4 regions of the Streptomyces sp. NPDC015032 genome follow, and region 3 is predicted to be linked to each of the others. Evidence: riboswitches for the same ligand, from Rfam matches in the RefSeq annotation. Region 3 holds a riboswitch; each other region holds the start of a gene.
The links. A riboswitch is a leader RNA that binds a small molecule or an ion and turns the genes downstream of it on or off. The one in region 3 is predicted to bind cyclic di-AMP.
Positions count from the first base shown of each region.

Region 1: it holds a riboswitch for cyclic di-AMP, as region 3 does, so the genes downstream of both, ACF08M_RS12480 (C40 family peptidase) here and ACF08M_RS10840 (transglycosylase family protein) in region 3, are expected to answer to the same signal.
Region 2: it holds a riboswitch for cyclic di-AMP, as region 3 does, so the genes downstream of both, ACF08M_RS08585 (NlpC/P60 family protein) here and ACF08M_RS10840 (transglycosylase family protein) in region 3, are expected to answer to the same signal.
Region 4: it holds a riboswitch for cyclic di-AMP, as region 3 does, so the genes downstream of both, ACF08M_RS19995 (M23 family metallopeptidase) here and ACF08M_RS10840 (transglycosylase family protein) in region 3, are expected to answer to the same signal.

Region 1 is NZ_JBIBVN010000006.1:157,487-163,141, reverse strand. Features, by position in the region: gene ACF08M_RS12495 (DUF397 domain-containing protein) at 1-69, opposite strand, end outside; gene ACF08M_RS12490 (helix-turn-helix domain-containing protein) at 94-954, opposite strand; gene ACF08M_RS12485 (ATP-binding protein) at 1,158-1,589, shown strand; gene ACF08M_RS12480 (C40 family peptidase) at 2,335-2,808, opposite strand; cyclic di-AMP (ydaO/yuaA leader) riboswitch at 2,812-2,976, opposite strand; gene ACF08M_RS12475 (hypothetical protein) at 3,380-3,688, opposite strand; gene ACF08M_RS12470 (ATP-dependent Clp protease proteolytic subunit) at 3,696-4,331, opposite strand; gene ACF08M_RS12465 (hypothetical protein) at 4,439-4,726, shown strand; gene ACF08M_RS12460 (APH(3') family aminoglycoside O-phosphotransferase) at 4,808-5,605, shown strand.
Region 2 is NZ_JBIBVN010000004.1:26,893-32,547, reverse strand. Features, by position in the region: gene ACF08M_RS08595 (NlpC/P60 family protein) at 1-179, opposite strand, end outside; gene ACF08M_RS08590 (hypothetical protein) at 537-890, shown strand; gene ACF08M_RS08585 (NlpC/P60 family protein) at 1,114-2,304, opposite strand; cyclic di-AMP (ydaO/yuaA leader) riboswitch at 2,303-2,468, opposite strand; gene pcrA (DNA helicase PcrA) at 2,748-5,192, shown strand; gene ACF08M_RS08575 (M23 family metallopeptidase) at 5,350-5,655, opposite strand, start outside.
Region 3 is NZ_JBIBVN010000005.1:95,525-101,179, reverse strand. Features, by position in the region: gene ACF08M_RS10855 (nucleoside triphosphate pyrophosphohydrolase) at 1-403, shown strand, start outside; gene ACF08M_RS10850 (cytochrome P450) at 413-1,807, shown strand; gene ACF08M_RS10845 (transglycosylase family protein) at 1,913-2,899, shown strand; cyclic di-AMP (ydaO/yuaA leader) riboswitch at 3,201-3,372, shown strand; gene ACF08M_RS10840 (transglycosylase family protein) at 3,376-4,128, shown strand; gene eno (phosphopyruvate hydratase) at 4,404-5,655, shown strand, end outside.
Region 4 is NZ_JBIBVN010000013.1:34,260-39,914, reverse strand. Features, by position in the region: gene ACF08M_RS20010 (GNAT family N-acetyltransferase) at 1-2,570, opposite strand, end outside; gene ACF08M_RS20005 (HPr family phosphocarrier protein) at 2,736-3,017, shown strand; partial or broken gene ACF08M_RS20000 (GntR family transcriptional regulator) at 3,186-3,556, opposite strand; gene ACF08M_RS19995 (M23 family metallopeptidase) at 3,592-4,386, opposite strand; cyclic di-AMP (ydaO/yuaA leader) riboswitch at 4,399-4,566, opposite strand; gene ACF08M_RS19990 (M16 family metallopeptidase) at 4,914-5,655, opposite strand, start outside.

The DNA of each region.
Region 1 (5,655 bases), on a different contig from region 3:
GTTGTTCATACCCGTGCTGCGGCTGCTGCGCCGCCACCGTAACTCGTGCTGTGCGAGGCAATCCGACATGACGCCCCCTCGGGCAGTCCGGGGTCACTGACCGTCGCGGTCGATCGCGGCGATGAGCTCCAACGAGTGCTGCGGCGACAGCGCGTGTGACTGCATCGTGCGGAAGGCCGAGCTGTACGCCTCAAGGTCTTCTTTCCGCTCCAGATAGAGGCTACTCGTCAAATGGTCGAGAACTACCACGTCCAGATCAGAAGTGTTCGGAAATGAGAAGATAACGAAAGGGCCGGTGAGGCCGGCGTAGCCGCCGACCGAGAAGGGCAACAACTGAAGCTGCACGTGGGGCAGTTGAGCCACACGGGTCAGATGGCGCAGCTGGTTTCGCATCACCCGGCACCCGCCGACCTGGCGCCGCAGCACCGCCTCGTCGAGCACCGCGCTCAGCCGCAGCGGCGGATCGGTCCGCAGCACCCCCTGCCGGGCGAGCCGTACCTCCACCAGGGAGTCCAGCTGGCCGGCGGGTAATCCGTCGAGTGACGCCAGGGTCACCGCACGGGCGTAGTCCGCCGTCTGCAGGAGCCCGGGTACCACCGAGGTCTCCAGGGTCCGCGCGGTACGCGCCTGGGACTCCAGGCTGATGAAGTCGCGGTACTGGGGCGGAATCAGACCACGGTAGGCATGCCACCAGCCGGTGCCGCCACCGCCCGCCGAACCCGCCAACGCTTCCAGGAGCGTGCGCAGTTGCGGGTCGTCCACGCCGTACGTGTCCAGCAGCCGTGCCACATCGGCCGGCCGCACTCCACTGACACCGGTCTCGATCCGGCTCACCTTCGACTGGTGCCAGCCGAGCATCCGCGCGGCGTCCCGGCTGGTCAGTCCCGACACATGGCGCAGACTCCGGAGCTCCTCCCCGAGCTTGCGGCGTCGTACCGCAGGGCCATGGTGCATCTGCGGCCTCCCTCCCTCTTCTGCCGAGCGGACAGTGTGGCGTCCGCATGCGGCCTTGCGCGGCAGGTTCACCGCATTGAGCGACAGATATATGCATATCTTGGTGGATCGCCGTCACAGAGGGCAGCATCAGTGGCAATCTGGCGCGAAGCGCAACTTGGGCCGAACGTGGGTCGGTCCGGGTGGGAAAGGGACGGCTCGCCATGGCAGACCATCAAGAAGCACACGTCACTCTGCCGAGCGAGCCGGTCTCGGTCGCGGCGGCCCGCAGATATGTGGACCGGGTGCTCACGGAATGGGGTCTCGCCGTCGGCACCGAGTTCGCCGACAGCATCCGGCTCATCGTCTCGGAGCTCGCGACCAACGCCGTCCAGCACACGTTCGGGCAGTCGCCCACCTTCACCGTGGAGCTGAGGCTGGAGCGGGAGGAGAATCTGCACCTGGGGGTGAGGGACAGCCACCCACGCCGGCCGCGGCGGTTGCCCGCCGCCGTTCAGCAGGACAATGGGCGGGGCATGGTGATCATTCGCTCGCTGGCCAAGGAATGCGGCGGCCGACTCACCGTCACCCCCACCGCCGACGGCGGCAAGACGGTCTGGATCGAGCTCCCGTGGAGCATCCCCGTACAGAACTGACCGGCCTGCGTCCGCGACGTTCCCCGCGGTCGGCCGCCGGCCGCACTCCCCGAGCAGTGCGCTGGATCTGTGGATCAGTTCCTGCCCGACGACTGTGGGAGATCCATGGTGGCCGAAGCCGTGCTGTTTCATCCTGCTCGGGGCCTCACCCCGGGCGTGACGGTCTGCGCCGACACATCACGTACCGAGGGGCATGTCGTGCATGCGCCCGACCTGTACGAGGGCCGCACCGTGACCGGCACCTGTTCGTGGGCAGCTCGCTGCCGGCCTATGACGCCAAGGCTGTCGCGCTGATGCCCGACCGCACGCTGACCGCACACCCTCGACCGCTCGATCACCCGCCGTCACCGCCCGGTCGCCGGGCCGTCGCCGCACCTGGGCCAACGCCTGTTCCACCCCGCCACGCGGCCGATGGGTCGGCGCGCTGCTGATCAGCGGCCGCCCCGCGAGCTCCGGCACCGGCAGTCTCCCAGCGCCTTCGGCCGGCATCTGTCCCGCCCCGTGATCAGGATCAGTTCCTCGACCAGCAGCGGCTCGGCGAGTACCCCGGAGGGCCGGCCGGGGTCATCGGCTCGTACACGTGGCCCAGCGCGAGGTCGACCTCGCCGGCGGCCACCGCGGCGACGCCCCTCGTGCCGAGGTCCCTCCGGCGCCGAGAAGGGGCGGACCGGCGCCGGAGTGCGGGCCTCGCCCGGCAGGGCGCGGCCGAGGTCCGCGCCCCGGTCCGCGATCCGCCGGACAGGTGTCAGCGGACCCGTCCGTAATAGACCCGCTTCGTCCAGATCTTCTCCAGCCGGACCACCGCGCCGGATCTCGGCGAGTGCCAGATCTTGCCATGGCCGGCGTAGATCCCCACGTGGTAGACGCTGCGGCCGGAATGGAAGAAGACCAGATCGCCGCGTTGCCTGTGCGAGGCCGAGATGTGGCGGGCCTTGTTGTACTGCTGCTGGGCCGTGCGGGGGAGTTTCTTGCCCGCCTTCTTGAACGAGTAGACCGTCAGGCCCGAGCAGTCGAAGCGGTTGGGGCCGGTGGCCCCCCACCTGTACGGCGATCCCTTCTTGGACGCGGCGACCTTCAGCGCCTTCATGGAGAGAGTCGCCGCCTGGGCTTCCGGAGCCGCGCCCGGGACGAGCATGGTGCCGCCGACGGCGGCCAGAGTCAGAACCGAGGCCGTGCCGGCCCGGGCGAGCAGAGACGGGACATGAACCTGCGCAGTCATGCGCAACCCTTCGTCAGCCGCCTGTGAAGGATGACCTGTCGGGTTCGGGCTGGCGAAGTTGCCCGGCCGCGCTCGGCGGCTTCACCCCGAGGGCCGACCATTGATCCGGTCGGCCCGTTGTGCTCGGGTCCTCCACTCCTGCCGATCCACTTCTGTCGACCAGTCATCCGCGCGGCGGCAGGACTCGGCGTCCGCCCGGACCGCCCCGCCGCGGTGGCGGGGGCTTGTCGTCCCAGGGATCTTGACTCACCGACTGCCGGATTTCCGAGGGGAAACAGTGATTTGTGAGGCTCCTCACGACTGACCCGTTCGGGTGGAGCGGATGTTTTCGGAGGTTCCCGACGGTCACTCGGGCCAGCCCCGTACCAGGGGCGGAATCAAAGATTCCGCCCACTGATCACCCGGAAAACGCAAGTTGAGATGTCCCTCGTGAGGGGGACTTTCTACGCCGAAAGAGCTAGGAATTCCGATGTGGCCACCGGGCGTGTCGCGAAGGGGAGTTGGCTGCCCCTTCGAGTGGGGCGCGGGGAGTTGGGCCGGCCGCGTCGGGGTCCGGTGCGAAAACGGCTGATCAACTCGCCGGAGCGGGGGGTACGGTGACGCGTCCGGCCCGTCGTTCCCCGTCCAGCACTCGCAGTGCCCGCGCCAGGGTGACGGCGTGGAGCTGTGCCTCGCCTCGCTCGTGCATCGACGCGAGGGCGTCCCGCAGCGCGCCCGCCCGTGAGGCCAGCGCCTGTGCGGCCCGCAGCGCGCTGTAGGTGTCGCCTCCGTGGGCCGGGTTGATCCGGCCCAGTTGGTCGAGGACTTCGAGATAGCGGTCGATGAACTCCCCCTCGGCGCACGTCAGTGCGGGAAGCGGCGGCAACTCGGACGGCTGCATCGGGCGTTCACCGCGTGCCCTGCGGCGGGAGCGAGGACTTCCGGCTCTCCGTGATGTGGTCCACCAGGCCGTATGCCTTGGCCCCCGGGGCGTCGAGGATGAGATCGCGCTCGATATCGTCGGCGATCCGGCCGGCATCACGGCCGGTATGACGGGCCAGCAGTGTGATGAGCATCTCGTGGACCCGTTCCCATTCCCGTGCCTCGATCTCCAGATCGGACGGCTGGCCCTGCATCGGCTCGGTGAGTGCGGGCTGCTGCACGACGACCCGGGCGCCGGGCAGGGCGTGCCGCCTGCCGGGAGCGCCCGCCGCGAGCAGCGCCGACGCGCAGGAACCCGCCTGGCCGAGGCAGTAGGTCTCCACTTCGCAGGTGAGGTACTGCATCGTGTCGTAGATCGCGGACATGGCCCCGAACGAGCCACCGGGGGAGTTGATGTAGAGGGAGACGGGCCGGTCCGGGGCGGCGTGCTCCAGATACATGAACTGGGCGATCAGGTCGTTGGCCGCGGTGTCATCGACCGGGGTGCCGAGGAAGACGATCCGTTCGGCGAGCAGCTTGGAGTACGGGTCGAGGGTGCGGGTCCCGTTGGTCGTGCGCTCGGTGAACTCGGGCAGCACATGGCGGGCGGCGGGGCGGAACAGCATGGGCGAAGCCTCTCCTCCGGGATCTGTACGGGGCTCGCGCAAGCGGGGCCTGCGCAAGTGTCTGTAAAAAATGTACAGGACGTACAGAAAATTATGATGGAGGCGTGACCTTGGAGCAACTCGACGTGCTCGCCGAGTACTTCGGTGTGCCGCCCGAGTACTTCCTCAGCGAGGACATGGCCGAACGGGTCAACTCCCAGCTCCGGCCGGCCGTCGCGCTCCGCGACTTCCGGGTCCGCAACCTGGCGCTGCGCGCCGAGGGGCTGTCACCGGCCACCCCGGACGCGGTGCTGACCATCGTCGAGGAGGCGCGCAAGGTGCAGAACCTCGAACCCCCGGAAGGCGACGGCAGCGGTGACGGCACGGGAAAACCGTCCGCCACCTCGTCATGACCGCAGCGGGAACGGCTCATTCCCGCCCCTGTGCTGCGTGACGCCCACGGCGGGGTCCGGGCATCGGCCAGGGTGTCTCCCATGAGCGACACGTACGAAGAAGTCCAAAAGCTTTACCCCCGCCATACCTGGACGCCGGTCACCGAAGGCGACTCCGGAGCCTTCGTCCACCACCTCACGGGCCCCGGCGAGCTGTACGCCAAACTCGTCCCCGTCCAGCCGGACACCGGCCTCGACCTCAAGGCGGAGGCCGACCGCCTGGAATGGCTGGCGGCGCAGGGCCTGCCAGTCCCGCGCGTCGTCGGCCTGGGCTCCGGCGACACCGTCTCCTGGCTGGTCACCGAGGCGGTACCGGGCATCTCGGCCGCCGAGGAATGGCCCACCGCGCAGCGCACCGAGGTGGCCGAGGTGATGGCCGACGTCGCCCGGCAGCTGCACGAACTGCCCGTCGCGGAGTGTCCGTTCGACGCGAGCCTGGACGTGATGATCCCGCAGGCGCTGCACCACCTGGAGGCGGGCCTGGTCGACCTGGACGACCTGGAGGAGGAGCGGGCAGGCTGGTCGGAATGGCGACTTCGAGCCGAACTCGAACGCACCCGCCCGCCCCGGGAGGACCTGGTCGTCTGCCACGGGGACCTGTGCCCCGACAACGTGCTGCTCGACCCGGAGACGCGCAGGCTGACCGGGGTGATCGACGTGGGCCGGCTCGGCCGCGCCGACCGGCACGCCGACCTGGCCCTCGCGATGCGCGAACTGTCGCGCGAGGAGGACCCGTGGTTCGGTCCGCACTGCGTACAGCGTTTCGTCGAGCGGTACGGCGCGGAGCGCGTCGATCCGGCGAAGACCGCCTTCTACCAGCTCCTGGACGAGTTCTTCTGATACCGGGCGTGGGCCCGGCCGACGGCACCTGGCTCTTCCGCTTCCGCAGG
Region 2 (5,655 bases), on a different contig from region 3:
GCGTCGTGGTGGAGCCGGTCCACCTCGGCCCTGATCCGGGCGGGGGTTCGCTGGGGATCGGCGTGCGCCGGGCCCGGCATGACGGCAGCGGTGGCGGCCCCGGCGAAGGCGAGGGTCGCCGCGGTGCGGGCAGCAGAGCCGGTGTACGGGCGCTGCTTGGGTTTCCGGTGCGCTGCCACGGGGGCGTGCGTCCTTCCTGACGACTGCCCGTCGGGGACTACCGGCGGGCCCGCCCGAGGCCCGGCGGCGGGCCGCCAACGGGGGAGCGGTCCGCCGCCGGACCTCTCGGCGGGGTGACCGGCGTGCCGTCCGGGTGCGGAGCGGCGGTGAAGCCGGTCACCTGGTCAGGGACGCTAAACCCGGGGCACGGGGAAGAGTCGTAATGGCATCTATTGCCCGAATTTGGCGCGAGCCTGTCGCTATCTGATCGGAAAAATGACAACAGAGTCAGGCAATTGGTGCAGACACGAGCGAAGCGCCAAGAAGCCGCACCTGGCTGCGGAGTGGTGATATGGGCGGGGCTAGGCTGCGGCCTCATGGACGTACTCATTCATGTCTTCGTCGCCCTGCACATCATCGGTATCGCCTCGTTGCTGGGCGGTTTCCTGACCCAGATGAAGGCGATGGGCGCGGGCACGGCCCGGTTCGTCCCGGCGATGCTGCACGGTGCGCTCACGATGCTGGTCACCGGGGTCGCACTGGTCGGGCTCAACCAGGCCGACGGCGGTCATGTGAACAACATCAAGATCGGGGTCAAGCTGCTGTTCCTGGTCGTCGTCCTCGCGCTGGTCTACATCAAGCGGGACGAGGAGAAGGTCGACAAGGGCGCCTTCGCGGCCGTGGGCGGGCTGACGCTCGCCAATATCTTCATCGCGACGCTCTGGACCTGAGAACCGAGGCCGGCGGCCACTGTCCGCAGGGCCGGGGCCAGGGCCCGCCGGAGAGCCGGCCCGATTCCGGAGAGCCGGCCCGGCTCCGGGGCGTGAGCCGGTTTCGGGGGCCCCGGTCCCGGGGCGTGAGCCGCCCGGAGGCATCGGCCGGCCCGGGGTACGACCCGGCCGACCACTGGTCGGGCCGGCCGGCTCGCGCCCAGGGCGGCGGTGCGGCGGACCGCTAACCCGGCCGCACGCTGCCGTAGATCGGCATGTAGTAGATCGACTCCTCGCGCACGTTCGCCCCCGGTTTCGGCGCGTGGATCATCATTCCGTCGCCCTTGTAGATGCCGACGTGACTGATGTCGTCGTAGAAGAAGACGAGGTCGCCGGGGCGCAGGTCCGCCGTGGCGACCCGGGTGCCGACCTTCACCTGGTCCCAGGTGGTGCGCGGGATGGTGACGCCCGCGGCCTTCCATGCCGCCTGGGTGAGCCCGGAGCAGTCGTACGAGGACGGACCGGTCGCGCCCCAGACGTACGGCTTTCCGATCTGGGCGCGGGCGAAGGCCAGGACCTGTTCCGCCTTGGTGGAGGCGCTGCTGCCCGAGCCGGTGCCGGTGCCGGTCCCGGTGCCGGTCCCGGTGCCCGTTCCCGTACCGCTGCCGGACCCCGTCTTCTTCGCGGCCTCCGCGGCCTCCGCGGCCTTGCGGTCCGCCTCCGCCTTGGCGGCGGCCTGCTGTCGCGCCAGTTCCTCCGCCTTGCGCTTGGCCTCCGCCTCCTTCTTCCGCTCCAGCGCCGCGAGCCGCGCCTTCTCCTCGGCGGTCAGCTTCGACAGCATCGTCCGCGCCTCGCCCAGCTTCTGCTGAACGTTCTGCTTGCTGGTGCGCAGCGTGGCCTGCGTCGTGGTCAGCGTCTCCAGGCTGCGCACCGCTTCGGCGCGCTTCTTCGAGGCTTTGGCCTGCTGCGCGCGGAAGTCCGTGAGTGCCTTCTGCTGCTGACCGGACATCCGGTCCATCAGTTGGTTCTGGTCGAAGTACGATTGCGGGTCGTCGGCCAGGAAGAAGGTGGCGCTCGGCGTGAGCGACCCGGTGCGGTACTGCGCGGCCGCGTAGGAGCCGAGCGTCCTGCGGGCGTCGTTGAGTTTGTCGGCGCGCTTCGCCACGTCGTCCAGGAGCGTGTCCACCTCGGCGCGCTGGGCGGCGGAGGCCTCCTTCGCCTGGTTGTACCGCTGGGTCGCGGTACCCGCCTGCCGGTAGAGGTCGTCGACCTGCTTCTGGACGTCCTCGACACTGGGCTTCGGAGCGGGGGCCGCCGTGGCGCTCTGCGTGGAGAGCAGGGTCACGGACGCCAGGGCCGCCGTCGTGAGCCCGACGGCCGGAGTGGTGGTGCGCACCCGGGGGCGCGGTTTGCGATGCGATGCCAAGGCAGGCATCTCCTTCCGTGGACCGCCTGCCGGGTTAGCTGTCGGGTTCGGGCGGAACGGAAGGCTGCCCTACGGTCCGAGTGGGGGATAAGGACCGATTCACCCCAGTGCTGCGTATGGTTCCCCGGCTCCGAACGCCCGCGAGGGCGGCCCGGATTCGGCGCGGGCGCCCGCTCGGCGTGGTTCGCCTCAGGGGGTACGGGCCGCCCGGTCGAGCACGCTAGCCAACTCATGATGCTGCTGTGAAGGTTGATGTTCGATATGCCCGATACGCGTTCGTGACCTTCGTGGATTGGGGTGCCAGGGTGGACGAGGGTCCGGAATTTCTCACCCGTAGTGGCGGCTCGTTCTCTCTGCGTGCCCGGTCGTGGAGTGGGGTTCGTCATGCGGCCGGGGTGCAGTTCGGTATGCGGCCGCCGTGTGTCGGTCCGGCGTCCTAGACTCGGCAAGCGATGAGCAGCCTCTTTGACGACAGCTTCCTGGCCGGCCTCCAGCACTCGGAGGAAGAGCCCCCGCCGCCCCCCGAGGACTCCGTACCCGAAGCGGTGCCGGAGGACCTCTTCGCGGGCGTGTTCGATGGGCCCCCGCCGCCCAGGGACGCGTACTACCGCGACGGCGCGCCCCGCCCGGTCATCGACCCCGCGGCGCTCCTCGACGGGCTGAACACCGAGCAGCGGGCCGCCGTCGTCCACGCGGGCTCCCCGCTGCTCATCGTCGCCGGGGCGGGCTCGGGCAAGACCCGGGTGCTGACCCACCGGATCGCCCACCTCCTCGCCGAGCGCGGGGTGCACCCCGGCCAGATCCTGGCGATCACCTTCACCAACAAGGCCGCGGGCGAGATGAAGGAGCGCGTCGAACAGCTCGTCGGACCGCGCGCCAACGCCATGTGGGTCATGACCTTCCACAGTGCGTGCGTACGCATCCTGCGCCGCGAATCGAAGAAGCTCGGCTTCACCTCGTCGTTCTCGATCTACGACGCCGCCGACTCCAAGCGGCTGATGGCCCTGGTCTGCCGCGATCTCGATCTGGACCCGAAGCGCTTCCCGCCGAAGTCGTTCACGGCGAAGGTCTCGAACCTGAAGAACGAACTGATCGACGAGGAGACCTTCGCCGGCCAGGCGGCGGACGGGTTCGAGAAGACCCTCGCCCAGGCCTACACGATGTACCAGTCCCGGCTGCGCGAGGCCAACGCGCTGGACTTCGACGACATCATCATGACGACGGTCCACCTCCTCCAGGCGTTCCCCGACGTCGCCGAGCACTACCGCCGCCGCTTCCGCCACGTCCTGGTCGACGAGTACCAGGACACCAACCACGCCCAGTACACCCTCGTACGCGAACTGGTCGGCCCGGCCGGTGAGGGCGACGCCCCCGGCGAGCTGTGCGTCGTCGGTGACGCGGACCAGTCGATCTATGCCTTCCGCGGCGCGACCATCCGCAACATCCTCCAGTTCGAGGAGGACTACCCGGACGCGACCACGATCCTGCTGGAGCAGAACTACCGCTCCACGCAGACGATCCTGTCCGCCGCCAACGCGGTCATCGAGCGCAACGAGAGCCGCCGTCCCAAGAACCTCTGGACGAACGCCGGCACCGGCGCCCGGATCACCGGCTACGTCGCCGACACCGAGCACGACGAGGCGCAGTTCGTCGCCGACGAGATCGACCGGCTGACCGACGCGGGCGATGCCAGGGCGGGCGACGTCGCGGTCTTCTACCGTACGAACGCGCAGTCCCGGGTCTTCGAGGAGATCTTCATCCGCGTCGGCCTGCCGTACAAGGTCGTCGGCGGCGTGCGCTTCTACGAACGCAAGGAGGTCCGGGACGTCCTGGCCTACCTCCGGGTCCTCGCCAACCCCGAGGACACCGTCCCGCTGCGCCGCATCCTCAATGTGCCCAAGCGCGGCATCGGCGACCGCGCCGAGGCGATGATCGACGCATTGTCCCTGCGCGAGAAGATCACCTTCCCGCAGGCACTGCGCCGGGTCGACGAGGCGTACGGCATGGCGGCCCGGTCGGCCAACGCCGTCAAGCGGTTCAACACGCTGATGGAGGAGCTGCGCACCATCGTCGAGTCCGGCGCGGGCCCGGCCGTGGTCCTGGAGGCCGTCCTGGAGCGGACCGGCTATCTCGCGGAGCTCCAGGCGTCCACCGACCCGCAGGACGAGACCCGCATCGAGAACCTCCAGGAACTCGCCGCCGTCGCCCTCGAATTCGAGCAGGAGCGCGGGGAGTCCGGCGAGGAAGGCACGGGCACCCTCGCCGAGTTCCTGGAGCGGGTCGCGCTCGTCGCCGACTCCGACCAGATCCCCGACGAGGACGAGGACGGCTCCGGCGTCATCACGCTGATGACGCTGCACACCGCGAAGGGCCTCGAGTTCCCGGTGGTCTTCCTGACCGGCATGGAGGACGGCGTCTTCCCGCACATGCGGGCGCTCGGCCAGGTCAAGGAGCTGGAGGAGGAGCGGCGGCTCGCGTACGTCGGCATCACCCGGGCCCGCGAGCGGCTCTATCTGACCCGGGCGGCGATGCGCAGCGCGTGGGGGCAGCCCTCGTACAACCCGCCGTCACGGTTCCTGGAGGAGATCCCGGACCAGCACCTGGAGTGGCGGCGGACCGGGCCGATGGCGGCCCCGGCCGGACCCACGTCGGGGATCACCTCGTCGCTGTCCTCGTCGCGTTCGCGCTCCGGCCCCTCGGGCTTCGCGACCCGGCGGACCTCGGACAAGCCGACGGTCACACTGTCCGTCGGGGACCGGGTCACGCACGACCAGTTCGGCCTCGGGACGGTGACGGCGGTCGAGGGCTTCGGCGACCAGGCGAAGGCGACGGTCGACTTCGGGGACGAGCGGCCGAAGAAGCTGCTGCTGCGGTACGCGCCGGTCGAGAAGCTGTAGGCGGCGGGGCGCCGGCGGCCGGGGCTGTCGTCCCGGCCCCGGCCATCCGTCGGCCGGCTCGGCTCGGCTCGGGGCGTCCGGGCTCGGGGCGTCCCGCTCAGGCCGGGGTGGTCCGGCTCAAGCCGGGGTGGTCCCGCTCAAGCCGGGGTGGTCCGGCTCAGGTCGGGTCGACGCCGTGGCTGCGGAGCCAGGGCAGCGGGTTGATCGCTGATCCGCCGCCGGGCCGCACCTCGAAGTGCAGGTGCGGACCGGTCGAGTTCCCGGAGTCGCCCGAGTACGCGATGACGTCACCGGCCTTGACCGGTCCCGAGCGGATCCTGGTGCTGCTGAGGTGGCAGTACCAGGTCTCGGTCCCGTCGGCCATGGTGACGATGGCCATGTTCCCGTAGGCGCTGTTCAGTTGGGTGCGCACGGTGCCGTCCGTCGCGGCCATCACGGGCGTACCCTCGAAGACGGGGAAGTC
Region 3 (5,655 bases):
CCCCGAGGACGGGGCGGAGCCCTTCTCCGTCGACGACGTGGCCGGGACCCTCGTCGAGAAGCTGATCCACCGCCACCCGCACGTCTTCGGGGACGAGACCGCCGAGACCCCGGAGGACGTGCACGCGCACTGGCTGCGGACCAAGGCCGTCGAGAAGCAGCGCGACTCGGTCACCGACGGAGTGCCGCTCGGCCAGCCCGGTCTCGCCCTGGCGGCGAAACTGGCCGGCCGGGTCCGTACCGCGGGGCTCGATGTGGCGCTCCCCACGGGCGACGGCATCGGCTACGAGCTCCTCGGCCTCGCCGTACGCGCCGAGCAGGACGGCATCGACCCCGAGGCCGCACTACGGGCCGCCGGCCGTGCCTACCGGGACGCCATCCGGGCGGCGGAGGGCAACGGATAACGTCGGGGGGTGAACCGCAGCCCCGCCGACCAGCCCACCGGTCGACCCACGCCCGGCCCGGCCGACCACCCCGCCGGCCAGCCCGCGCACGGCCCCGCCGACCAGCCTGCCGACGGCCCCGCCGACCGCCCCGCCTGCCCCGTCGGCGGGCCCGAACTCTTCACCTGGGAGTTCGCCACCGACCCCTACCCGGCCTACGCCTGGCTGCGCGAGCACAGCCCCGTGCACCGTACCGCACTGCCCAGCGGTGTCGAGGCCTGGCTGGTGACCCGGTACGCGGACGCCCGGCAGGCGCTCGCCGACACCCGGCTCTCCAAGAACCCGGCGCACCACGCCGAGCCGGCGCACGCCAGGGGGAAGACGGGTATCCCGGGCGAGCGCAAGGCGGAGCTGATGACGCATCTGCTCAACATCGACCCGCCCGACCACACCCGGCTGCGCCGCCTCGTCTCCAAGGCGTTCACCCCGCGCAGGGTCGCCGAGTTCGCGCCGCGCGTACAGGAACTGACGGATCACCTCATCGACCGCTTCATCGCGGAGGGAAGGGCGGACCTCATCCACGACTTCGCGTTCCCGCTCCCCATCTACGCGATCTGCGATCTGCTCGGCGTGCCGCGCGAGGACCAGGACGACTTCCGGGACTGGGCGGGCATGATGATCCGGCACGGCGGCGGTCCGCGCGGCGGGGTGGCCAGGTCGGTGAAGAAGATGCGCGGCTATCTCGCCGAACTGATCCACCGCAAGAGGGAGAACCCGGGGGACGACCTGATCTCGGGGCTGATCCGGGCCAGCGACCACGGCGAGCACCTCACCGAGAACGAGGCCGCGGCCATGGCCTTCATCCTCCTCTTCGCCGGATTCGAGACGACGGTCAATCTCATCGGCAACGGGGTGTACGCCCTGCTGCGCAACCCCGCGGAGCGCGAGCGGCTGCAAGGCTCCCTCGACGCGGGGGAGAGCGGGCTGCTGGAGACCGGGATCGAGGAACTGCTGCGGTACGACGGTCCGGTGGAGCTGGCGACCTGGCGGTTCGCCACCGAGCCGCTGACGCTCGGCGGACAGGACATCGCGGCCGGCGACCCCGTACTCGTCGTGCTCGCCGCCGCGGACCGCGACCTGGAGCGCTTCGGGGACCCCGACACGCTCGACCTCGCACGGCGTGACAATCAGCACCTCGGGTACGGGCACGGCATCCACTACTGCCTGGGAGCACCGCTCGCCCGGCTGGAGGGACAGACGGCGCTCGCCACGCTTCTGCGGCGACTTCCCGACCTGCGACTTGCGGTAGAACCTACCGATTTGCGGTGGCGTGGCGGGCTCATCATGCGCGGACTGCGCACGCTGCCGGTGGAGTTCGCGCCGAGGCCCGCCCCGACGCGATATGACGCTCAGTCAACTCTGTGACTTCCGCGTGATCTGTGCTGCATCGACTTGTGACACGCGTTCGGGTCCCGCTAGGTTCACCGTTCGACTCATTTGTCACTCGTCAGTCACACGGAAGGCAACCCCATGGGCTCCGCGAACGGCAGACACCGTCGCCCTCGTCAGGCACCCGCCATCGTCGTCGCCGCAGGCGTGACCGGTTCGGCCATCGCCATCCCGCTGCTCGGCGCGGCAGGCGCGCACGCGGCCGACGCCACGACCTGGGACCGGGTGGCCGAGTGCGAGAGCGGCGGCATGTGGAGCGCCGACCTCGGCAACGGCTTCTACGGCGGCCTGCAGTTCTCGCAGGAGACCTGGAAGGCGTACGGCGGCGAGTCGTATGCCGAGCGCGCCGACCTGGCCAGCCGCTCGCAGCAGATAGATGTGGCCGAGAAGGTCCTGGAGGACCGGGGCCCGAAGGCGTGGCCCAGTTGTGCGGTCATCTCCGGCCTCACGGAGGACGGGACGCTGCCGGGCGTCGATCCCGGGGTCACGCCGCCCGCCGAGCCGAAGCGGAGCACGGAGCCGGCTGACGGCGCGTCGACGGCCCCGTCCGAGGGCGCCACACCGTCGCACGCCGCCCCGGACGCCGACTCGGGCGGCAAGGGCGGCAAGGACGGCTCGGAGCGCTCGGGCGCCGACGACGGACCGGCGGACCGGACCAAGCCGTCCAAGAAGCCTTCCGCCACCCCGTCGAAGCCTTCTGCCACCCCGTCCTCCGGAGCGTCCGACGCGTCGGACGCGACCGGCCCGTCCGACGCGGCCGACGGTACGGGGGGCAAGCACCGCGGCGCACCGGCCCCCGAGGGGGGCCGGGACACGAACGGCGGCGTCGACCGCGAGTCGGGCCGGCACGCCTCCCGCGGTGACGGCGATGCGCGCGACGCGGGCACGCCGGCCGCCGACGGCACGTACACCGTCCGCCCCGGCGACAACCTCTGGGCGATTGCTGACGCACAGAAGGTTCCCGGCGGCTGGTCCGCGCTGTACGAGGCCAACGAGGAGGCCGTCGGATCCGACCCGGACCTCATTCTCCCTGGCCAGAGCCTCGATCTCGATGTGAAGACCAAATGAGAGCGGTCTGATAATCGACTGAAAGAGCCTCAAAAACTGGGGTAGTTCAGAGACCTATGTCCACTTATGCGTAAGTGAGACATGGGTCTCTTTGCGTCAACTGGCGTGTCGCGCCTGAGGGGTCCTCCTGTACCGCCTCCCACCTGCGAAAACGACGGTTCCTCAGATGCAAGTAAGGGGTGATTGTCCGATGTGTCCATCTTTGAATGTAGGGGTTGCGTGTGTTTACGGTCGGAACCGCTCGCACCGCGGGCCCCGTCGACCGTCACGCCGAAATCCTGCCGTCGGTCGAAGGGAACAGACGCGTAAAGCGCCGTAGGCAGGAGCGGGGGACCCAGGTAGGCGCCGGCCCCGATCGTCGAAAGACGCATCAGGACCGGCTTGGGGTGAAGTCGCGTGCTAGGACGTGCGACCGGGCAACTCACTTGGCCCGAACCCGACAGCTCACCTCGTAGGCGTCGGTGAGGAGACGTTCCATGCTGTTTTCTGGCAAGGGCAAGCACCGCCGCCCGTCCAAGGCCGTCCGTGTCGCCACGCTCGCCGGTGTCGCCGGTACCGCCGTCGCCGTTCCGCTGATGGGTGCGACCGGTGCCTCCGCCGCCTCCGTCGCCACGTGGGACGCCGTCGCTCAGTGCGAGTCCGGTGGCAACTGGTCCATCAACACCGGCAACGGCTACTACGGCGGTCTGCAGTTCTCGCAGTCCAGCTGGGCCGCCGCCGGCGGTACGCAGTACGCCCCCCGTGCCGACCTGGCCACCAAGGCCCAGCAGATCGCCACCGCCGAGCGGCTCCTCGACATGCAGGGCCCGGGTGCCTGGGGCTGTGCCGGCGCCGGCAACCTGCGCAACGACGGCGTCAACCCGGGTGTCGACACCGGCTCCTCCTCGAAGTCCGGCTCCGGCGCCACGCAGAAGCAGAGCGCCCCGGCCGCGCCGAAGCAGCAGGCCCAGCCGAAGAAGGCCGAGCGCACCGAGGCCCCCGCCACCAACCGCTCGGACCGCTCCGCCGCCCCGCAGGCCGAGTCGAAGAAGACCGTCACCACCCCGACCGGCGAGAAGGTCAAGAAGGGCGACGGCGAGTACAAGGTCGTCTCCGGCGACTCCCTGAGCAAGATCGCCGCCGACCGCAAGGTCGAGGGCGGCTGGCAGCAGCTGTTCGAGCTGAACAAGGACATCGTCACGGACGCCGACCTGATCTACCCGGGTCAGCAGCTGCACCTGACCAAGTAGTCCAGGTTCTCTCCTCCCGGAGCACCCCGGCCCGGCGCGCGTTCCCCCGTACGCGCCGGGCCGGGGTTTCCTGTGTCATGTGCCGCCGCCGCGAGGTGTCACCTCCGTCACATGCCGCCTCCGGGAAGTGCGCCGCCTCTGCGGGTTCGTTCAACTGTTGTCGTTACTGACCAGTAAAATTCTGACTGTTTGTCCGGTGATGCTCACCCTTGGGCCCTTTTTCGTCCCAGGGGACGGGCGATCGTCCGGCTGAGCGGGCCGGGCCGGTTAGGCTCATGTCGCAAGGCCGAAGTGACCCTGCACAACCAGCGTCATATCCCAGAAGGAGATGCCTCGTGCCGTCCATCGACGTCGTCGTAGCCCGGGAAATCCTCGACTCCCGGGGGAACCCCACGGTCGAGGTCGAGGTTGGCCTCGACGACGGCAGCACGGGCCGTGCTGCCGTGCCGTCCGGCGCCTCCACCGGTGCGTTCGAGGCCATTGAGCTTCGCGACGGCGACCCCAACCGCTACCAGGGCAAGGGCGTCGAGAAGGCCGTCCTCGCCGTGATCGAGCAGATCGGCCCGGAGCTCGTCGGCTACGACGCGACCGAGCAGCGGCTGATCGACCAGGCGATGTTCGACCTGGACGCCACCGAGAACAAGGGCTCGCTCGGCGCCAACGCCATCCTCGGTGTCTCGCTGGCCGTCGCCCACGCCGCCTCCGAGGCCTCGGACCTGCCGCTCTTCCGCTACCTCGGCGGCCCGAACGCGCACCTGCTGCCCGTTCCGATGATGAACATCCTCAACGGTGGGTCGCACGCCGACTCCAACGTGGACATCCAGGAGTTCATGATCGCCCCGATCGGCGCGGAGTCCTTCTCCGAGGCCCTGCGCTGGGGTGCCGAGGTCTACCACACGCTGAAGAAGGTCCTGAAGACCAAGGGACTTTCGACCGGTCTCGGCGACGAGGGCGGCTTCGCGCCGAACCTGGAGTCGAACCGCGCCGCCCTCGACCTCATCGTCGAGGCCATCAAGGAAGCCGGCTACGTCCCGGGCAAGGACATCGCGCTCGCGCTCGACGTCGCCGCGTCCGAGTTCTACAAGGACGGCGCGTACGAGTTCGAGGGCAAGTCCCGCTCGGCCGCCGAGATGACCGAGTACTACGAGGAGCTCGTCTCCGCGTACCCGCTGGTCTCCATCGAGGACCCGCTGTACGAGGACGACTGGGCCGGCTGGAAGGTCATCACCGACAAGCTCGGCACCAAGGTGCAGATCGTGGGCGACGACCTGTTCGTCACCAACCCGGAGCGCCTGGCCCGCGGCATCGAGGAGGGCTCCGCCAACGCCCTGCTCGTCAAGGTCAACCAGATCGGTTCGCTGACCGAGACCCTGGACGCCGTCGAGCTCGCCCAGCGCAACGGCTTCAAGTGCATGATGTCCCACCGCTCCGGCGAGACCGAGGACGTCACCATCGCCGACCTCGCCGTCGCGGTGAACTGCGGCCAGATCAAGACCGGCGCCCCGGCCCGCTCGGACCGTGTCGCCA
Region 4 (5,655 bases), on a different contig from region 3:
ACACCGCGCGGCGCCATGGCCTGGACGACCGGCCGGAGTTCGGCGGGCTTGCCGAGCAGAGCGGTCAGTTCCCCGTACGCCCGGCGCAGCGCGGTCTCGTTGGCCAGGTCCAGCCGGACACCGCCGAGATCGGCGCGGTGGCGGAGATGGGGCGCGGTGGTTTTGAGCGCCACGGGATAGCCGAGCCGCGACGCCGCGGCGACCGCGGCTTCCGGATCGGGGGCCGGCAGGGTCGGCCGTACGGTGATGCCGTAGTGGCCCAGGAGTTCGCCCGCCTCGTCGTGCGCGAGCGGCCTGCCCCGCGGGTCGGGGTCCGGGCCGAGCAGGGCTTCGATCAGGTCGGCGGCGCCTTGTTCGTCGATGGTGTCGTCGAGGAACTCGGGCACCTTGCCGGGCACGGCTGCCTGCCGTCGCCACTGTGCGTACCTCACCGCTTCGGCCAGGGCGCGCACGGCGCGCTCGGCGGCGGGGTAGGCCGGGATCCGGCCGATACGGGTGCGGGGGCCAGCCCCCTGACCGTCCTGGCCGTCCTGGCCGTCCTGGCCGTCCGTGTCTGCCCTGGCGTCCGTGGCGGTGGCCGTGCCGTTGCCGGCGGCCGAACCGGTGTGCGCCGGGGCGGGGCCGGTCCGGGCCGATGCTCCGGCGCGCGAGGGAGGCGTGACCGAGGAGGGCTGCGCCGAAGGGCGCGGCTGCGCGACCGTGCTGGTGGCCACGGCGAGCGCCTCCGCCAGGCCGCCGATCTCCACGTGGACGACGGCCACCGGCTTGGCGGGGCCGGCCGCCGCGGCCGCGTGCAGGGCGGTCGCCAGTACCTCTCCGTCGCCCGGTTCGGCCTCGCCGTCCTCCCCCACCCACGGGATCGCCGTGACGACCACCGAGTCGCAGCCCTCGTCGGCGAGGGCCTCGGCCAGGGCGTTCCGGAAGTCCTGTGGGGTCGCGGCGGTGGTGAGGTCGAGGGGCCGGCGCGGGCGGAGGCCCTCGGCCAGGCAGGCGTCGTAGGTGAGCAGGCCGAGCGATTCGGAGTTGCCGAGGATCGCGACCCGCGGGCCGGACGGGAGCGGCTGGTCGGCGAGGAGCAGGCCCGCGTCGACCATCTCCGTCACCGTGTCGACCCGGATCACGCCCGCCTGCCGCATCAGCGCGGAGACCGTCGCGTCCGGGATCCGGCTGACCGGCACCGCGTGGCCGGGCGGGGTGGAGCCGCTGTGCCGGGCGCCCTTCACCACGACCACGGGCTTCACGGCCGCGGTGCGCCGGGCGAGACGGGTGAACTTGCGGGGGTTGCCGAGCGATTCGAGATACAGCAGGGCGACGTCCGTGTCCGGGTCCTCGTACCAGTACTGCAGGAAGTCGTTGCCCGAGATGTCGGCCCGGTTGCCCGCGGAGATGAAGGTGGAGAGCCCGGCGCCGCGCCGGTAGAGCCCGGAGAGCAGTGCGATGCCGATCGCTCCGGACTGGGTGAAGAGGCCGATGCGTCCAGGAGCGGGCGGCTCGGGGGCGAGGGAGGCGTTCAGCCGGACGGCCTCGGCGTTGTTGATCACGCCGAAGGCGTTCGGCCCGATGATCCGCATTCCGTACGAGCGGGCATGGCGGACCAGCTCCCGCTGCCGCTCCCTGCCCTCGGCTCCCCATTCGGCATATCCGGCGGAGAGAACGACCAGGCCCTGGACACCGTGCTCACCGCAGTCGGCGACGGCCTCGGGAACCCGGTCGGCGGGGACGGCGACGACCGCGAGGTCGACCGGCTCGGCGATCTCGCCCATCGAACGGTGGGCCGGAACCCCGTCGATCGTGCCCTGGTCGGCGGCGAAGGCACGGTTCACGGCGTACGTACGACCGGTGAAACCGGCCCCGAGGAGATTGCGCAGGACTGTGCGGCCGACTCCGCCGGGTGTGCGGCCGGTGCCGATGACGGCGACGGAACCGGGGGCCAGCAGCCGTTGCACGGAGCGCGCTTCGGCCCGCTGCTCGCGGCCGCGCTGGACGGCGAGGGACTCGGCGGTGGGCTCGAGATCCAGGGTGAGGTGGACGGAGCCGTCCTCGAAACTGCGTTGCTGGGTGTACCCGGCGTCCCGGAACACCTTGATCATCTTGATGTTGGCGGGCAGCACCTCGGCCGCGAAGCGGCGGATACCGCGCTCACGGGCGACGGCCGCGATGTGCTCCAGGAGCGCCGAGGCCACGCCCCGGCCCTGGTGCGCGTCCTGGACGAGAAAGGCGACCTCGGCCTCGTCGGCGGGCGCGGAGGCGGGCCTGCCCCGCTCGTCGATCCGGTCGTAGCGGACGGTCGCGATGAACTCGCCGCCGACCGTGACCGCGAGCCCCACCCGGTCGACGTAATCGTGATGGGTGAAGCGGTGCACGTCCCGGTCGGACAGGCGGGGGTACGGAGCGAAGAAGCGGTAGTACTTCGACTCGTCGGAGACCTGCTCGTAGAAGCTGACCAGCCGTTCGGCGTCGTCCGTGGTGATGGGCCGGATCCGCGCCGTTCCTCCGTCGCGGAGGACCACGTCTGCTTCCCAATGGTCGGGGTACACGTGATGCGGACTCTGCTCCGGCGAGGGCTGCATGCGCAAAGACTACGGCTCCGTCAGCGGTCGCGTCGGCCCTGGGGCCGGGGCAGTCTGAGGGGGCCGAGCGGCGGTGCAGCACGGGCCTGCCGCGGATCGGCCGGAGCATCGCGCACTGCATGAGAGACTGGTCTAGACAACTATTGATTCGTGAAGGGCAGAACCATGGCTGAGCGCCGCGTCAACGTCGGTTGGGCCGAGGGCCTGCACGCCCGCCCCGCTTCCATCTTCGTCCGTGCCGCCACGGCTTCCGGCGTCCCCGTGACGATCGCCAAGGCCGACGGCAACCCGGTGAACGCCGCCTCCATGCTCGCGGTGCTCGGCCTCGGCGCGCACGGCGGCGAGGAGATCGTGCTCGCGTCCGAGGCCGACGACTCCGAAGCCGCCCTGGACCGCCTGGCGAAGCTGGTCGCCGAAGGGCTCGACGAGCTGCCGGAGACGGTCTGACCCGCTTCCCGCCCTCCCCTCGAAGAGCCGCGGCACCCTCGACCGGGTCCGCGGCTCTTTCGCATTCCCGGTCCGGGATACGCAAAGGAATTCCAGAGCGAAATCGATTCGGACGGCCCGAAGAAATTCCCGCGGAATGAGGACTCCTTGCATACGGCACAATTGTTGATGCCGGATGCCTGGAGCGTTTACGGAATGCCGCGAAGCCCTCACCGGGCCGGTACGGGAGGCGGCGGGCCGGCGTTCCGGCCGGTCGATGCGGCGCAGCCGGTGCGCGGCCGCGGCCCGTTCGGCGTGCCGGGAGGCCATCATCCCGGCCCGTTCCGCGTCGCCACCGCGTCCACGATGGCTCCGCGCTCGGCCCAGGAGTCCGCCGGGCGGGCCGACTGCTCGGCCGCGTACATCCAGGCGGTCTTGTGCCGGAGCTGGGTGAGCAGCGCGATCAGGCCGGGGCTGCCGGAGGTCTGCACCAACGTCTCGTGGAACCAGCCGCCCAGCAAGCGCAGATCCTCACCCCGCCCGGCCTGCTCCTGGCCGAGGGCTGCCGCTTCGGGACGGCCCTTCGGGGCGTCGGTCAGACGTTGACGCCGTGGGCGCGCAGGTAGGCGACGGGGTCCATGTCGGAGCCGTACGACGGCGTGGTCCGGGCCTCGAAGTGGAGGTGCGGTCCGGTGGAGTTACCGGTCGAGCCGGAGAGGCCGATCCGCTGGCCCGCACCGACGCTCTGACCGACGGAGACGCCGATCGAGGAGAGGTGGCCGTACTGCGTGTACGTGCCGTCCGTCATCCGGAGCACGATGTTGTTGCCGTACGCGCCGCCCCAGCCGGCCTCGACGACCGTCCCGGCACCGACGGCGACGACGGAGCTGCCGGATGCGGCGTGGAAGTCGATGCCCGAGTGGCTGCCGGACGACCAGAGCGAGCCGCTGGACTTGTAGCCGGTGGTGACGTACGAACCGGCGACCGGGAGCTGGAAGGCACCCAGGCGGGTGCGCTCGGCGGAGCGGGCGGCGCGCACCTTCTCCGCGCGCGCTTCGGCTGCGCGCTTCGCCTCGGCCTTCTTCTTGACCTCGGCCCGCTTCTTGGCCTCCGCCTTCCGTTGAGCCTCCGCCTCCGCCTTCGCCGCGGCATCGGCCTGGTGCTGCTGCGCGTCGGCCTGGGCGTCGATCTGGTCGGCGACGGTGCCGTCGATGGCGATGACCTGATTCAGACCGGTCTCACCGACGGAGGTGTCCGCGGCGAGGGCCGGCGCGGCCGTGCCGCCGACGACGCCGGTGGCGGCCATGGCCGCGACCCCGGCAATCTTCGCGCTCCTGCGCGTCAGTCGGCTCGGGGCACGATGCTTCCCGGAGGCACGGGTGAACGCCATGAAGTGGCTGGTCCTTTCCTTCCTTCTCGCCTACCGGGTTAGCTGACGGGTTCGGAGCAGGAAGGTCTCCTACGGACATACCGGCCCCATCGAGGCCCGGACATCCGATTCACCCCAGGGACTGCGTGGGTCCCCGGCTCCCCGGGCTCGCGCCTGACGGGGACTCGGCGATGACTGCCCGGTATGTCGCGGATGCGGCATACGAGTGACGGACAGCCCAGCCGACGCTAAGCGGGGTCGCTTTCATTCACCAAACGAACAGGCCACTTTGTAGCGCATCCCACAGAACAGACGGGCAACCTCCCCCACCAGAACGGACAAAAAGGAAGGCCCCTGCGAGATCTCGCTCACAAGGACCTTCCCCTTGTCCTGATATATGGACCTATGGTGCCGGTTGGCAAATCGGCTGGTGCAAAACCGGCGCCCGGTCCGTCCGGTCGGCCCTCGGCCGGGCAGGGAAGTCGGCCGGCAGGCCGTCACAGGCGAACCGCCACGAGCGGACCGCCACGAGCAACGGGCCGGACCGGTCAGCCGGTGACCACCGACACCTCTCCGATGCCCAGCGCCCGGACCGGCCCCTCGATCTGCGCCGCGTCCCCGACGAGGATCGTGACCAGCCGGTCGCCCGGGAAGGCGCTGACCACCGCTGCGGTCGCCTCGACCGTGCCGGTCTCCGCGAGCCGGGCGTACAGGTGCGCCTGGTAGTCGTCCGGGAGGTGCTGCTCGACCTGGTCGGCGAGGGTGCCCGCGACCGAGGCCGCGGTCTCGAACTTCAGCGGTGCGACACCCACGAGGTTCTGCACGGCCGTCTCGCGCTCCTCGTCGGTCAGCCCTTCGGCCGCCAGGGTCCGCAGTACCGTCCACAGGTCCTTCAGCGCCGGTCCCGTGGACTCCGTGTCCACCGATCCGCTGATGGCGAGCATCGCGGCCCCGGTCGGTCCCGCGGCGGAATCCGGGGCCGACGACCGCAGCACCTGGGCGAAGGCCCGCACGCCGTAGGTGTAGCCCTTCTCCTCACGCAGCACCCGGTCCAGCCGGGAGGTGAGCGTGCCGCCCAGGCAGTACGTGCCGAGCACCTGGGCCGGCCACACGCTGTCGTGCCGGTCGGCGCCGATCCGGCCGATCAGCAGCTGCGTCTGCACCGCACCCGGACGGTCGACGATCACCACCCGGCCGGTGTCGTCCGCGGTGATCGGCGGGGCCGGACGGGGCTCTGCGGTGTCGCCCGACCAGTCGCCGAGGGTGTCGGCCAGCAGGGTGTCCAGGTCG